Regions from separate parts of the Paenibacillus sp. WC2504 genome, predicted to be linked through region 1. Evidence: riboswitches for the same ligand, from Rfam matches in the RefSeq annotation. Region 1 holds a riboswitch; the other holds the start of a gene.
What was found. A riboswitch is a leader RNA that binds a small molecule or an ion and turns the genes downstream of it on or off. The one in region 1 is predicted to bind cyclic di-GMP.
Positions count from the first base shown of each region.

Region 2: linked by a shared signal. The riboswitch ahead of ACUN27_RS34790 (ATP-binding protein) and the one ahead of ACUN27_RS28290 (hypothetical protein) in region 1 are both predicted to bind cyclic di-GMP.

Region 1 is NZ_JBQZFH010000001.1:6,269,452-6,277,544, forward strand. Features, by position in the region: gene ACUN27_RS28265 (DUF2920 family protein) at 1-529, opposite strand, end outside; gene ACUN27_RS28270 (metallophosphoesterase) at 1,224-1,934, opposite strand; gene ACUN27_RS28275 (stalk domain-containing protein) at 2,304-3,812, shown strand; gene gloA2 (SMU1112c/YaeR family gloxylase I-like metalloprotein) at 4,005-4,403, opposite strand; gene ACUN27_RS28285 (exopolyphosphatase) at 4,474-5,388, opposite strand; gene ACUN27_RS28290 (hypothetical protein) at 5,519-5,818, opposite strand; cyclic di-GMP riboswitch class I at 5,922-6,015, opposite strand; gene ACUN27_RS28295 (MDR family MFS transporter) at 6,116-7,342, opposite strand; gene ACUN27_RS28300 (ABC transporter ATP-binding protein) at 7,560-8,093, opposite strand, start outside.
Region 2 is NZ_JBQZFH010000001.1:7,587,035-7,595,127, reverse strand. Features, by position in the region: gene ACUN27_RS34825 (hypothetical protein) at 1-41, shown strand, start outside; gene ACUN27_RS34820 (hypothetical protein) at 265-519, shown strand; gene ACUN27_RS34815 (hypothetical protein) at 559-798, shown strand; gene ACUN27_RS34810 (hypothetical protein) at 1,776-2,606, shown strand; gene ACUN27_RS34805 (sigma-70 family RNA polymerase sigma factor) at 3,140-3,691, shown strand; gene ACUN27_RS34800 (hypothetical protein) at 3,814-4,377, shown strand; gene ACUN27_RS34795 (hypothetical protein) at 4,551-4,904, shown strand; cyclic di-GMP riboswitch class I at 5,039-5,128, shown strand; gene ACUN27_RS34790 (ATP-binding protein) at 5,343-6,314, shown strand; gene ACUN27_RS34785 (hypothetical protein) at 6,321-6,674, shown strand; gene ACUN27_RS34780 (hypothetical protein) at 6,690-7,091, shown strand; gene ACUN27_RS34775 (hypothetical protein) at 7,122-7,523, shown strand; gene ACUN27_RS34770 (hypothetical protein) at 7,541-8,093, shown strand, end outside.

The DNA of each region.
Region 1 (8,093 bases):
TCGTGTGTTTTTTCAAAATATCGCCGAGCACAGACAAATAGTCGAGTGCCGGAAGAAAGCCGAACGACTGATATTCCCCTTTTAAATGATACGACATGAGCGTGTACGGTGAGCTATGCCCGAACAAATGCTGAATGCCCCGCTGCTTCAGGTGAAACGCCAAAATCTCCAAGCAGCCGTCTTGCAGAGATCCGTCGTTTTTCAGGAAATCCGTCCATGGGATACCATATAACGAACTCAGCGTTGCAAAATACGCGTTATCAAATCTGACTGACTTAATCTCATTGTCTACTCCCCAGTAATGGACGCCGGCCACAATGCAGTTGCTCTTATTCGCCAGGTACGGCCGCAACTTATTGGCCTGATATTCAGATGATGGAGTATCGCCAAACGGCGTAATAAAGAGGATCAATCCGGTTTCTTCGTTAACCCCTGCTTCGGGGAACGTAAGCTGATATTCCACGAGTGAGCGCCTGTAGCCGAGCTCCACATCAGGATGAGGTCTTACATAAAACGTATTGCTTAACATTCGTTCCTCCATTGCTTCACGCATCTGAAATTATTAACAAACACTTATTAAACTAGGTATGAATTCAAATAACTACAACTTATGTATACTTCACGTTTTCATTCCAATCATCCAATCTCTTCCATCCCCTTCCAAGTCTAACACACCTTAGAATAGACTTAAACAGATTTCTACAAAAATCATCATTTTTCGTGTTTATTCTTACAAATTAGACGAAGAGGATAAGTAATAAACATCAATATATAACCTGTCATCCTGTATCAGTATCTTGGGCCTTTTCCTCCGCGTAGACAGGAACGTAGGCAGCACGAAAAAGAGGCAGCTGAGACTTTACGTCTTAGCTGCCTTTGTTTATAGATGGCTCTTATGTGTACTCCATAAACCCGTGTTAAAGTCAAAGTTCGAGCTGTCCCGCCAGCACTTACGCTAACGGACACAGGAGCCTTTATTCGGCGTGAAATCGCCGATTTAGATTTCTAACGGACCCCAGCGCTGCTATTTGCCTATTTTGCAGGCAATTTGGCCGCATGATGGGCAAATAAGAGCGCTGATGTCCGTTAGGCGCGAAATCATAGGAATATCAGCGCAATAACGGCGCTGGTGTCCGTTAGCTCAGTTTACATGGAGTAGTAACGCAACGCACGAAATGAACAGAGGGAGTTGAGACCTTTAGATCTCAACTCCCTCAGTCATTTTATAAATAATGCATGGTTACTTCGCTTCTGACAAACAATCTGGCATTGACCCCTGTTTGCCCAATACCTTTAGATATGTAGTAAGCCCCATATTGATGTTTATGTAATCCCTTGTAAATCCCCATTCTAGGCAGCTTACCTGCGTTTTTGATATGAAAGAAAAATGGAATATTAAATTGTTTACCATGGAGATGTCCAGCCATTAAATAATCATAGCTTTTTTTTAAATGGAGGACTACATTAGGATCGTGGGTAATAATGAGTTTCGCTCTGCGATCATCGACAGTTCGAAGAGCAGCCTCAATGTCACTTTTACCAGAATCGAAATCATCAATACCAATTAGTTCAAATCGTTCTAGATGAATCGACTCATTCCTTAACAAATGAAGCCCGTACTTTCTTAAAAGCTTGATAAGATCTTTGACATTTTTCTGTTGATAATCATGGTTTCCAAGAACGCAATAAATGGGCACGTTACAAATCGCCATTGCTCTTAGGTACTCTTCTAGTCTAGGAAGCATTTTTCGGTATTTGGTAAAATCACCCGTAATAAATATATAATCCGGTTTTTCATCATTAATGATAGCGGCTATTCTGGAGGGACTAATTCTTAATCTTTCAACATGCATGTCACTTATTTGCAGGATTCTCAAATTTAGATTAAGAGGATAACTTATCCGCTCAATTTTTAGCCATTGCGTAGATGAAATAGCAAATAAATAGAACTAAAACTAGGTAGAGGCAGTACATTAAATATCCTTCCAAGCGCATCCTCCTCACCAAAATTGGGACCTCATACAACAGGGATCGTTAAGTTTTATATGCTAAATTTTATTATAAAGTTATTACATTAATGCCACATGAGTATAAGAGTTCAATTTTGTTGTCTGATTTTACTACCTTCATCTACTTTCGATCTCTTCTATTAGACGAACTAACCATACAGTTCGTTTATCCCCCTCAGTTTTTCATGTCCAAGGCTGTTAATGGAAAGAGGAAAATGTAACAATATGTTGAATATACATTATTCATAAAGTGGAATCTCCGCTTTTAAATCATTGAAAACGAGGAAGATAACCGTGTTTCATCAAAAAATCGCAAAGCTTCTAACACTAAGCATCAGCTGTATTTTTCTATCTATTCAACCTGCTTTTGCACAAGACTCATCAGCTACTAAGTATCAGCATGAGCTAAAGCTTAAACTGAATGAGCAAATTGTTACCGTTAATGGTCAAACTCAAACACTGCCAGTCCCGCCTATTTTAATGAACAGCGTGACCATGGTGCCGCTTCGTTTTATTGCTGAGACTCTGGGAGTTACTGTCCAATGGGATGACGCTGCACGGATCATTACACTGACTACAGCCAAAACCAAGATATCTCTCGCAATCGACAGTAAAGATGCCGTGATTAACGGTGCTTCTACTTCATTGGAGCAGCCTGCTACAATACTCAATGATACGACTATGGTCCCTCTCCGCTTTATTGCTGAAAATATGGATCAGACTGTTTCGTTCGATGGTACAACGCAAATGATTACAATCACTAATAATCTCATTCAACCTGCACCTGTAAATGAAAAACGAGACAAGCCAACTGTAGATAATTTATCGATAGAACGACCAATTACAGAAAGAAGTAATGTAAAAATATACGATATTATTTCAGACTCGAGCAGCAATGTATATATGATAGATTATGACGTCAAAAGCCAATCCTACCCTTACGGGATTTTATCCTATAATCAAAATAATGACGATGGAAAAAATATACAGCACACAACCTTTATAGATAGTAAATTTGACGTGCAGTATAAAGATTCAAAAGGTGCTGTGCAACGTGTATCATATCAAAATATCACACCTAAAAAACTGTATTACGATAGTTTAACTGACAAATTGTATTTGATGGCACATGCTGCGAGACCCTTTGTCGAAGAAGCTGTGATTATTTATGAGATACTCCCAGAAGTTAAAATGGTAACTTTTAATTTAGAAAGTTCCATGAATGAAGAAAACAATTTTATCTCGTTTTTAGATCAAGATCACTTTTACTACAGCAATGTATTTTTGGGGAAAGTATTCGACTTTCAGGTACCGAACGAGAGTAAAGTAATTGGACTCCTACCTGATAAGAAGGCAAGTTACGTTTCTTTAAACACAGACGGGAAAATGTATCTCCTTGATAAAACGAATAAAAAAATCAGCAAGGTTAACTTGGACGGCACTATTACTGAGGTAGCGAGTGTTAATTTGGATCAAATAACAGGAGCCTCATCGAGGAATGGATATTTCTACATTTCAGATACTACTAAGGTTTATCAAGTTGATGTTGCTGGTAAAATGGATGAGTACACTAATGTTGCTCTTTTGACCTATAACAAGGGTTTATATGATCCGAAAACACAAACCTATGAGCAGCCCGCCGAAAATGATAAAATCATTGATGGTAAATCCATTACCGATCAAGTTAATGGTCCTGGCGCTTTAAGCTTCAAGGGCAGTTTCCTTTTTACTATCGATCATCGTGGTAACATCGTGATTTATGACAGCCTAAACGGAATTATACGACGCATCAACGTTTACTAGTTTTATACCACCAATAGCCAACAAAAAAAATCCCCCAACCGCTAATCCGACCCTGTTCAGTCGAGCGTTTGAGGGATTTATTTTTTCATCGATAGCCATATGATTATGGCCCAAAGCGGAATAGACAGCAGAATACTCCATAGGCATCCTATTGCAAATCCTAATTTTGTTTTTTGCTCATTTTTTGATAAATCATCGTTCGGCATGTTCCACCAACTCTAACGGGAGTCCATCTGGGTCTGCAAAAAACGTATACCGATCACCTGTTATGGGATCAATTCGTACCGGTTCAACCGCAATTCCCTTGCTCTCTAGTTCCTTGACGCTTTCGTCCATATTTCCAACTACAAATGCCAAGTGTCGAAGTCCTCGCGCTTCCGGTCTATCCACTCTTAAGGGTGGATTAGGGAACGAAAACAACTCAATCTGCTGCTCTGTTTCTCCTATGCGCAAATCCAGCTTGTAGGAATCACGTTCTGCCCGGTACAACTCATTTACGATCGTCATTCCTAGTAAATCAACATAGAAATGCTTCGACTTTTCGTAATTCGAGCTAATAATGGCCACATGATGAATGCGATCGATTTTCACTAACATGCCTCCCGACTCCATAAATAAACCGCATTCCGGGAATTACCCATCCTGCGGCTCGATTCTTATTTTATCCGTCTGCTCTCATCGTTTCAACAATTTTCTTCAAAATATTCTCTGCTTGCGCATATTCTACCTGACACGTACCTGCTGCGTGGTGACCGCCTCCACCATTTTGGAGCATCAAAGTCCCGATGTTCGTTTGAGAGGTGCGGTTCACAATGCTGTGTCCACAAGCAAATACACAATTTTGTTTGTTACGTCCGTCCACGATCCAAATGGATACATTCTGCTCTGGATAAAGCGCGTAAACCATGAAACGGTTACCAGGATAGATGGTTTCCACATCACGAAGATCCGTAATGATCACATTTCCTTCTGTATATGTATGCTTTGCAAGCATTTCACGGTATAGAGCATCCAATTCATAATACCGTTCAACCCGCTCCTTAACGTCCGGAAGCTCCATAATTTGATCGACCGTCATCACTGCACAGTGATCCACAAGCTCTTCCATTAGTTGATAATTGCTAATTCGATAGTCCCGGTAGCGTCCTAAACCCGTACGGGCATCCATGATGAACGATAATAAATCCCAACCCGTTGGATTCAAAATATCTTCTTTACTGAATTGTGCAGCATCCGCTTTATCTACGCCTTGCATAATATCATCAATATCACCAAAGGTTTCTTGCCCACCATAATAATCATATACGACGCGTGCTGCGCTTGGTGCAATACGGGTTTCCCCTTTGAAAGCTACTTTCTCACCCATCCGCTCAAGTTCACTGGAATGATGGTCAAACCATAATCCGCAACCTGCAACATAAGGCACATTCGCCAAAATATCGTTCTCGGTAACCTCGATCAGACCATCCTGCATATCTTTGGGATGAACGAATTTCATTTCATCGACCATGTTTAGCTTTTTGAAAAGCATTGCGCATACTAAACCGTCAAAATCCGAACGCGTAATTAATCGCATAGCGCAAATCCCCCTACGAAGTTAGTACTTAAGAACTATGTATGAATATGTGTATCATTATATCAGTACCTGTCGATTTGTGACAATCATTTTGTCATTAGAGCTTTTGGGATAAAAAAAAACAGTTCGCCTATATGGGCTGAACCGTTCTTAATTTGGAAGTTAAAATTTGGTAGAGTCTAGTCATAAATGCTTCAATTTGCGGCATCGGAGGCATTTTCACAGAAAGCTTAACTTCACCTTTCCAATAGAAAATCAAAATGCTGTTGCTTCTCCCCTGAAACATTTCAACATCCCAGCAAGATTCATTAAGCGCGTACTCTTCTAAATTAATCAATAGCTTTGGTCCATCCGAGGATGGCACCAAACGGGCAACATGATTGCCGCAAAGTGATGTTACTTTTTGCTCTTCATGTAAATCAGACTGCATGCTGCTTGGTCCTCCTTTTATCCATAGTTTATGAAAGTTATGACAGAGAAAAACCCCACCATAGTGTACCGATCGGAGGGGATCTAAGTTGAATACCCAATCGTTCGGCAGCTGGCTGGCAACGAGTCCGATTCATGAACAAGGTAGCCCCTGTAGCTTTGCGTCACTGACTTTCGTCAGTTTTGCCATTGTCGAGATGTGTTGTGAAGTCTTTTACAAGAAATAACTACACTCTCAAGAATAAGGGAAGTTCTTTTGAAATCGTATAGTTCGCAAGAACTAATTTTGCATTATTTATCAAAAAACTTCTTTTTTCGACCTATTTTTGGGCAGTGCTTGTAGATTATTGGCACCTTTCCAATAAAAGAGAGATCCCGCAAGGGTTACAAAGGCGATGACCAGATAAAGTGCAGTGCCCCCATACGCTACGAGCAGAAAGCCGCCAACCCAAGGTCCCATAAAATGACCTACGTTGGTTAACGTTTGTGCACCAAAATAAGTACCGCGCATATGTTCCGGTGCCAGCTTATCAATCAGCATGTTGGCCGCGGGGTAATTCAATATTTCTCCTAGTGTAAAAATCGCCATGGAAATAATCATGGGTACTAACGAATGCGAGAATGCAAAACCGATATCGCCTAACGCAAACATCAAATTTCCTAAAATAATCGCTACAAGTGGCGAGTACTTATCAGAAATCCGTGTAAGCGGTATTTGCATCGCAATTACCACAATGGCATTGACACTCATGAGGACAGCAAACAGTTTAACACCTTCAGTGAAGTTCTGCTCCAAATATTGCGATAGTGTCACCATGACTTGCGAGTAGCCAATAGCCCCTATAATTCCGCCAAGAATAAAATAGCGAAACGTGACATCACGTTGAATAACCCGCAATGCAGAGACAAACGTAACAGGTTGTTTCTTCTCCCCTTCTATTTGCTTAATACCAAAAACGATAAGGAGAACGTAGAGGGTAACCGCATAGATAAAATATACGATTCCAGTGAGTAGAAACGGCAGTGCTCCGTCCATTGTTGCAAAAAAAGCACCCAATAAAGGTCCTATAGCAACACCAACATTGATGGCCATGTATCTCATTGAAAACACACTGAGTCGCTTGGCCGGCTCGGTCAAATCCGCCATCAAGGCTTGCGAGACCGGTTCGTAGAAGGAGCGGCACAAGCCGTTCAGCATGTTCAGCATCATGAACAAAACCGGTAGTTTCACGATACTAAAACCTACAAACACAACCGCCCATCCAAAAAGTGCAGCGAGCATGATAATGCGTCGGCCGAATCGGTCCGATAAATTACCGCCGATAAAACCTCCGACTGTTCCTGCCAAGGCTCCCATTCCAATTACGACCCCAATCATTACTGCGCTCATCGACGTATGTTTAGCTAAGTAAATCGCCAGAAAAGGCAGACTCATGGAAGACGCCGCTCTGGCCATGACCGTTCCCAAAATTAACGTATGTACAATCGGATGATACGAACCAAGAAAACCACGTAATCGATTCATCTGTCAGAACTCCTCTCGCTGATAATTTACCAAAGGTTAAGAAATGAGATCAAGAACTCATTATACACGAAAAACGGTAGTTCGTGTCCTTAATTATATGTTTTTGTCGAATAAAAAAAGGACTCCCCAAAGCCGCATGGGAAGCCCGTTTTAATCATGTTTTGTGGCCTAGAATTAAGCACTTCTATATCGAAAGTGCCCTTAGAACGTTCACGCATCACTGATCACTGGCAGGAATCGAAAGCCATGGGCGTTCTCGCTGCCATTTCACTTCAACCTCCGTCTCAAAGAAAGAGGACAAACCTTCACTTGTCAATACATGGCGCGACAGCCCTTTTGCGAATACCTCACCACGACGAATCAATAAGGTTTGATTAAAAACAGGTAGAATTTCTTCAATATGGTGAGTTACGAATATTAAGGTGGGAGCATCCGGTTCCTTGGCTAGTTCTTGGATGCTGGACAGCAATGCTTCCCGAGAAAGGAAGTCTAATCCGTTCGTTGCTTCATCCAGAATCAGCAGCTTAGGGGAGGCCATCAACGCGCGTGCAATTAATAGTTTTTGCTTTTCACCCTGAGAGCACGATTGATAAGTCCGGTCGTATAAATGCATACAATTCAGCCGCTGCATATGTTCTTTGGCCTGCTCGAAATCTTCCGCACTCGGTTTCTCATACAGCCCGATTGAAGCATGTTTACCGCTTATTACGACATGCTGCGTTTTATCGGAGGCATACAACTTCTCCTGGAG
Region 2 (8,093 bases), 1.3 Mb from region 1:
GAATGATTGATATAAAAACAAATCAAGATGTAGATTGTTAATAAATTCCAAAGAAAATTTTCATAAATTGTAGTCAAATCGATGATGACTTACAGGATTATTAAGTGGGATTTACATCTTAGAATGCTGTTGATTGTTCCATTTTAAAACAGTACAAGAATAAGGTTTACATAGCCTTCGGAAGTACTCCCAAGGCAAAAAAGTATGTTATGTATAATGTTAATCCGCCAATCAAACTCATAAATCTTTAAGGGGAAAATTGCATTGAAATTTTGTGATGTTATTTATTTTGAACAGATTAAAAACAGTACCTTAGCAGATTTAATAAAAATTATTAATAACACCACATTTTCAACAGTCGATGAGTTGAAATTAATGGACTTAGTACTTTTTGAAGATAAGGACACATTTGTTGGAAATGGCGTATACATCTTTAAAAACAGAACTAAGGAAGTCGTGTACATAGGAAAAGCTTCTTCAAGACCATTTTTTGAGAGATTAGGTGGCCATTTTGATTAAAGGGAAGTAGGAGGATTTAATAACTTTCTTAATGGATTCATGAGAACAGAAAATCTTTCTGACTTAATTAATGCAGCAAAAGTTATTAGAAATTTCGAATTTGCAATGATTCGATTTGAAGCCAATACAAAGGGTGAGGTTGATAAAAATACACTGGTAAAATTAGAAAAGATCCTAATTAACTTTTGTAATCCTAAATATAACAAAACAAAATATAAGAACTTATCAAATAAAATTGAAAAAAATCAGATTCTTTCAGAATTAATAGAGAGCTTATAAGTATCAGGATGATTTTCGGGATTATTCATATAATTTACCAACCGTTGAAAAGTATTGTTTGCCTTGAAATTATCACTTTGAGTTATATGAAAGGGCACGTTACATCTTTATTAAGGACCATCCTATTGCAAAATAAGTTCTATATATCATAGTTGTGGAGAGCAAGGAATTGAGGGATAAGTGAATAAAAAGTATGTTTTTAAGGAGAGTCTACTCTGCTTTTTGAAGACAACGGTTACTATGACAGTCAGAACGAGAACCTTGTATTCTTGGCGGAGCAAACATCCTATATTCTGCAGTTGAAGGTGTTTGCGGCCAAAAACTATCCTGTTGCGTGGCCGTGATCTTCATGCTTCGACGATAGACTACATCGGTCTCGGAGGTAACCAGACGCAGAGATCGGTCTATTTGATAAGTAACTACTTTCAACAACATGTGATCTGTTAACATGACGGAATTATGCTGCTTACGTTTGTTTTTCAGGAGGACGAAGGCCTTTATTACGCCAAGGAAGGATATATTTTGGTTGTTCAGGCCGCTGGGGGCGTCACATACCTCTTCGATCAGCAGTCAGACACCAAGTCAATCTTAGAGAAGTATTGGAGTAAGGTGGCAGAAGGCTCTTTTCAATCGGGCGTGTTCTATGGTTGCTTAGCTGTGAGACATTGGAGGGTAAGCCTCGAAGGTAACTATAGAGTTCTAATTATGTGACCATATTTTAACAAGAGGGGAGTCTCCCTTGTTTCAGTGCGCCCTTTCGCTCCAGAAACTAATCTGATTCGCCTGCGCAGTTTCTCTGAAATATTATTAAAATGATAGATGAAAAAATGGAAATATGGAAATATGGGGATCAGGTGTAATCACTATTAAGTAAGCAGTGACTGTCTGTTTAAAACGTTTCTAGAGTTTTATTCAACTTTCATAAGTCATTAATTAAGTAATTTTCCTTAAATAACCTCGCGAAGGGCTGGATATAATTGGATGAAAAAAGAGGGAAGAAAACATGGGTTTCTATGAAATTTCCAGCTTCAAATAAACTGAGCAGTCTAGTTAGTTCTATTAATAGGAATGCTAGTATAGGGATGAAACCTTATATAATACCAAACAGTGAGGAAAAGATTAAAGCAATCGAAGCATTAGGTTTTAACAAAGACGAGGATCCAAAATGTGTTTACTGTGGTGAAGAGATGACTTGTTGGGATCATTTGAATTCAATGACATTGGGTTCTAAAGAAACTGAATTTATAACTTCAATCTCTAATGCAGTACCATCTTGCTTACCCTGTAATACAGGGAGAGGAAACATTCCTTACGCATTATGGTTAAGAACTGGAGAAAAAAGAGCTGCCTATATTAGAGATGAAAAAAAGGTTAATATTGAAAATGTAATAAAGAAAATAGATAAATATATAGAATGGAGTGATGAAGAAATACAGAAAGGGAATTGGGTACCGTATAAAGCTGATATCAACAGAATAATTTATGAAGACGAAGAACTAGTTAAACTAAAGCAGAAATACGACAGTTTAAAAGATGAAATTATTGATTTATTAAAACATGCATCAAAAATTGGTGAGAAGATACGCGAGAGGATTACCAAGACAAGTTATCCCAACTATCATAAAAAGGGATTAGAATCTAATAAGTCATTAGAAAAGCTTAAAAGTAACTTAACTGAAGAGGATTTACAACCTCTGAGACAAATCGTGGACCAATTTACTTCTGTTAAAACTCTCGAAGAAATATATGAACTTAAAATTGAATACAATAAGTTACTTAAACAAGCAATTAATCGTCAGCTAAGATGAGTCACCAGATTTAAACATATTTCTTAAAAATATAGTAAATATATTCAATTAATAAGTAAAAGTTACCTCGAAAAGTCCATTGGATTCATGAGTAAAGTCAATTTACTACTTAGAACAAAATTATGACCAATCCAGGATCATATATAATGAAAGACCATCCCGACTGGGAAGAATAGCGGAGAAGGTGCCGAGGCACCTCTTTCTTCGCTATTGGGGAATTTGTATCATACAAAATGCAAATATGTATGGTTCGAATTGACGACATAAGCTGTAATTAATTATTTGTTACAGTGGCTGATCTCTAAATTAATAGAAGGAGCAACTGTCAGTCAGGCAGCCGTTGCGGTTTATAAAATTTTCCATATCGGACTTCCTCCACATAATGGTAAATGGTACAATTAAAAATGATCCTATCTTTTTTTCAAAGGGAGGGGAGATTTTCATAGAGATAGTAATAGGTTAATTGATAGCAAATCTGTTTAAGTTGGTGATATCCTATGAGCCAGAGATTTTATCCCATTTATAAGGCAGTTATGGAAGGACGTGATCCCGAATCTACGTTGTGGAATGAGTTTTGTTTGCATTGCCGGTTTGAGGCTTTTCGGAGATTTAATTTTCATAAGTTTTCTGACATTGTTAATCCTCATTTACTTGACCGCATCGTGCATGAACTAATAGGTGAACTTTACTTTGCTGTACAACGCTTCGACCCGAATAGGAGTACTTTTAAAACGTATGTTAATGGCATTATTGATCACATGGTTTTAAATGAAGCAAAACAGTACATGAGGCGTAAACGGCATAAGGAACTTGAAATACACCAGTTTTCAGAAAAGCTGGCGGCCCCCAATGGTGACCCGGAGGAAGTAATAATTCTAGAAGAGACAATAACTGAGCTTTATCAAATGTTTCAGCAACTTACTACTCAGCAATATCAAGTATGTAAGCTTCGATATGTAGATGGTTTTTCAACGGAAGAGACTGCTCTAAGTTTAGGTATAACTAAAGAAAGGGTTAGTAACCGGTTGGAAAAGGCAAAAAAGAAATTAGAAAAAATACATAATAGACATTATTCGGCTTATTAATAACATTGGAAATAATAAATGCGGAAGGGCTCTCTAACCAGAGCCTTCCCTCAGCATAATTATATATAGCATATGACAGAACTTATTATGTGTAATTAATCTAAGATACTAGGTGATCTATGATGATAAACAAGAAAATAGAAATGTATAAAGAGATTTTGTTTGATAGACCCTTGATTGGAAATGAATATATACAAGACATTAAATACTATAAAAACAATAGAACAATTAAAACTCTTGAACAGAGTAATAATGAAGGTAAAGGTTGGTGTCTTGACCGTAAAGTAATTAGTTTTGGTGAGTATTTAAGTGCCTATATATCCGAAAAAAATATTACAATTACACAATTTGCAGATCAGTTACTTCTTAATACAAATCAATTAATTCAAATTCTAGATGATGAAATACTGCCATGGGAAATAGATATTAATATTCATAAAAGAATTAGGGATCTATGTAATTTTGATAAACTCAATATAATGGAAATTATTGAAAACCAATCTTTAGATTATTGTTATATTATGAATCGAACACAGAATACTCCACTCTTTGGACTTAGGGAAAGAGAAAGGGACTTGAAAGAAGAGGAAACTATTGAATTATTATTTGCTGAAATTATTGAGAGTAATATAGAAAGTACCGAAAGACGAAAAAAGAAATTTTTGTATGAGTTTAAGGCATTGTAAGGGTATAAATAGAGCAGATCCATTAATTGGATCTGTTTTATTTTTATAATAATATTTAATTTCTGGGGAGATTTGATTGGGTTTTCTAATAAGTATAGTGAAAGGAAGAGGGCAACCATAGGTGATTGAAAATGTGCGTCTTCAGTCAAAATCAAAATAGGAGGTTTATGAACATGATCTTAACAACATTACTAATTTTAATTTCTGCTGTCTCAGTTGCTTTAGCCACAGTTATATTTTGGGATGAAATCAAAACTTGGCTTAAAAGTATTACTAGAAAATTGGAGACCCTTTTAAAGGCAGTGTTTATAGGAATTCAAGCATTTATCATGCAGACAAAAGAATCATATATACAAATGATGAAAGTCTATGGTCAGAATGAAAGAGGCCAATGGCATTTAGCAGAGGCAAGCAGAACCGTTCCTGAATCAGAGGTGCCAACTGAAATTCTCGAAAAGGTACAACTGATGTACGAAAAGACGGATATTAACAGGGAGTTGGGAAGAGAGTTGAAATTGTATTTATGAGGAAATTGTAGTCCTCTTACTGAGTAGTATTTAAGGCCTATTTCTCATAAAGAGATACATCAAATTTTGTAATATTAAGTTGACTGAGTGTTGCTTTAGGCCTATACTAACTCAATAAGATTATGACTTTTGCTACTAGATAATAGCAAACTTATTGAAAAATAAGGACGCAAAGCTTTGGGCCTAAGGATGGTGAATAAATCTATGGCGGCTAGGTTGTCTAAAGTGGTGTGCCGGGCGGCAAACTCATCACTTATCTGGATGCGATGGTTTTTTTATTGCCCAAATTACCCAAAGTTATCTAGAAATAATGATTTATGGTTATTAAGTTAATGCTGATCTTAATGTATAGAGAATAATGTAGTTTTCTATCATTCTCTATGGATTCCCGTATTCTTAGTAAGATTCGCTAATCTATTTGAAAGGAAAATGATAACTTTGGCTCTTATTCCGATATCTCCAACTTCCGCAGGTATGCCCCTTTCTTCTAGGCAGCCGGAGGCAACGGCTCAAAAACAAGAGAATGTAACCTTGATCCATCCTTCGTTCACACCACAAATCCCCAAATATCGTCTTGACGAAGTGATCTTGCCGGAAAAGACATTAAATTCTATCAAGAATGCTCTCGCAATTAGGACAATGAGTGAAAAAGTGTTCAACGAATGGGGGTTATCCGAAACTCACAATCATTCTCGCAAAGTAGGGATTAATCTATACGGTCCACCAGGAACTGGTAAAACAATGGTAGCCCACGCTATTGCACATGAGATGAACAAAAAGTTAATGATAATTAATTACGCGGATATTGAATCAAAGTATGTGGGAGACACGCCTAAGAATTTAACGGAGGCATTCCGTATCGCAACAGAGACTGAAAGCATCCTATTTTTCGATGAAGCGGATGCGATTTTAAGTAGGCGAGTCACCAATATGAACAATGCAACCGACACAAGTGTTAATCAGACACGTTCCGTTATGCTGACATTGTTAAACGACTATCAGGGTGTTATTTTATTTGCAACCAATAATATAACCAATTATGATCCTGCATTTATGAGAAGGATTGTGGCTCACATACAATTTGAACTACCTGACCTTGACTGTCGTGTACGGATCCTGAGAAGTTTGATTCCAGCTAAAATGCCTACGGATGTTAACGTCTCCGAGCTGGCGTCAGAATACGATCAAGTGTCAGGGAGTGATATATCTAATGCTATCCTTATGGCTGCCTTTGCAGCCGCGAGGTTAAATGAACATCAGGTGAGTCACCGACATTTTAGGGCGGCGCTCGAGGACATTAAAAAGAGTCTTGCAGCCAATAAAGGCCCTGAAGTCATTCACTTTGAAAGCAAGCCTGTTAGCGAGGAGTTTGTAAAATCGCAGTTAGGCAGCACTATTACTGGAGGTTAGATTGTTATGATTCTTACAACGCTATTGATCGCAGCAGCTGCCGTTTTGGCTGTGGGTGTTATCGCATCATTTTGGGACGAAATTAAGAATTGGTTTCAGGGCCTGATGAAAAAAGTAAAGATGGCTATAAAAGCCGTTGTCATAGGATTTGAAGCATTTATGAAGCGGACAAAAGAAGCCTATATCCAGATGGCTAAGGCTTACCAGAAGGATGAAAAAGGACAATGGCATGTAACGACGGAGACGAGAAAAGTGCCTGAATCAGAAGTGCCGCCGGAAATTCGTGCGAAAGCACATCAAATGAATAAAGAGATTAACATTACGAGTGACTTGGAAAAAGAATTGAAATTGTATTTGTAAAAAGAGGGTGTCTGGATGGCGAATTACTCCAATAGAGATACGTTTGACCGTTTGCTCTCCTTAGAATGGGAAATGATTCGAAAAGAGCAATCAGATAGAGGAAGAATTCCTCTTAATAAACCGTCGTTGAATAGAATGGTTGAGAGGTATAGCACGCAAATTGATCGAATTATCACCCAAAGCATAAAGCATGAGGGGCTTTCCTTTGTTAGCGGTAAGTTCACAATCGAGATTATCGGTTCAACAGATTATTTTAGAGTTGCTATTGAGGCCTATTTTCTAAAAGAAGATAAAGACTGGGTACTTAAGACGCATACAAGCGACCAGCATATTGGCATACTGGCACCCGGAAGTATCGCTAAATTAAGAGAACTGAAAGAGATGGCATTCGAAATAACGAATCCATTACAACACTAGTAATTAATTTGTGGAAGGAAGGATAGAGAAATGGAAGACCGTTGGATCATTGCCAGTGGAATTATTATATCTGTTGCAGCTACAGTTATATATAGTGCTGTGAGAAAGCGAAATAAACCTATGCTATTAAACGATTTAATAGATAGCTACTCTGAAGCATGCGACGAAATAATTTTGCAAGAGTTGGGAAAAGGTGGACTCCGGTATGTTTCAGGGCGTCTAACGATTGCCTTGGCAGAGCAAGATAAGCAGATTCTAGTGAATTCGGAGTATTACTTCCAGAACGATCAAAACGAATGGGTCAGAAAAACGAATAATGAACAGTTTAACGTAAGCTATCTTACATCGCAATCTTTGGATGAGCTCCGAACAAAAGGCGAACTCATCTTTGAAATTGCAATGCCCGCAGAAGCTTCACCCGTTACCGCCTAGAAAAGGAGAATGATGGAATGGAACCGGTGACGTCAACGGCCGCTGTAATTGCTGCTGAAAAGGTGGCTGAAACCACAGCCATACAGGAGTGGGCATCACATGCCTTTGAATTGAGCAGAAAGATGACCGATGGCATAGGGGTATCTGAAATTCAGTTCAATGAAAAAACAGTCGATACATTAAATCAACTGCTAGATCAAGATCGATACAAGAAGCTAGCTGAATTCAGAGAAACCTCCATTCAAAATCCAGAGGCAGCAAGAGCTTTGTTCAATAACGTGCAAATTAAAGGCCAGATGGGAGAAAGCGTCATGGAAGCTCAACTATCCCCTTACGGCGAAGTGAAGACACAAGTACCGGTGCAATTGGAAGCGGCTACAACCTCGAATAAAGTAGACCTTGTTCTCACAGAATCGAACGCTAATTTGAAGCAGGTTGAAATAAACTTGGCAGATAATCATCTATTTCTCGACAACAATTATGACATCATTAAAGGGGATTCTGCCTCGTTCGAAGTGAAGAATGGAGGGCTCCCGTATCTTCGTCAGGAGCTGCTTAGCGGGGAGCTAC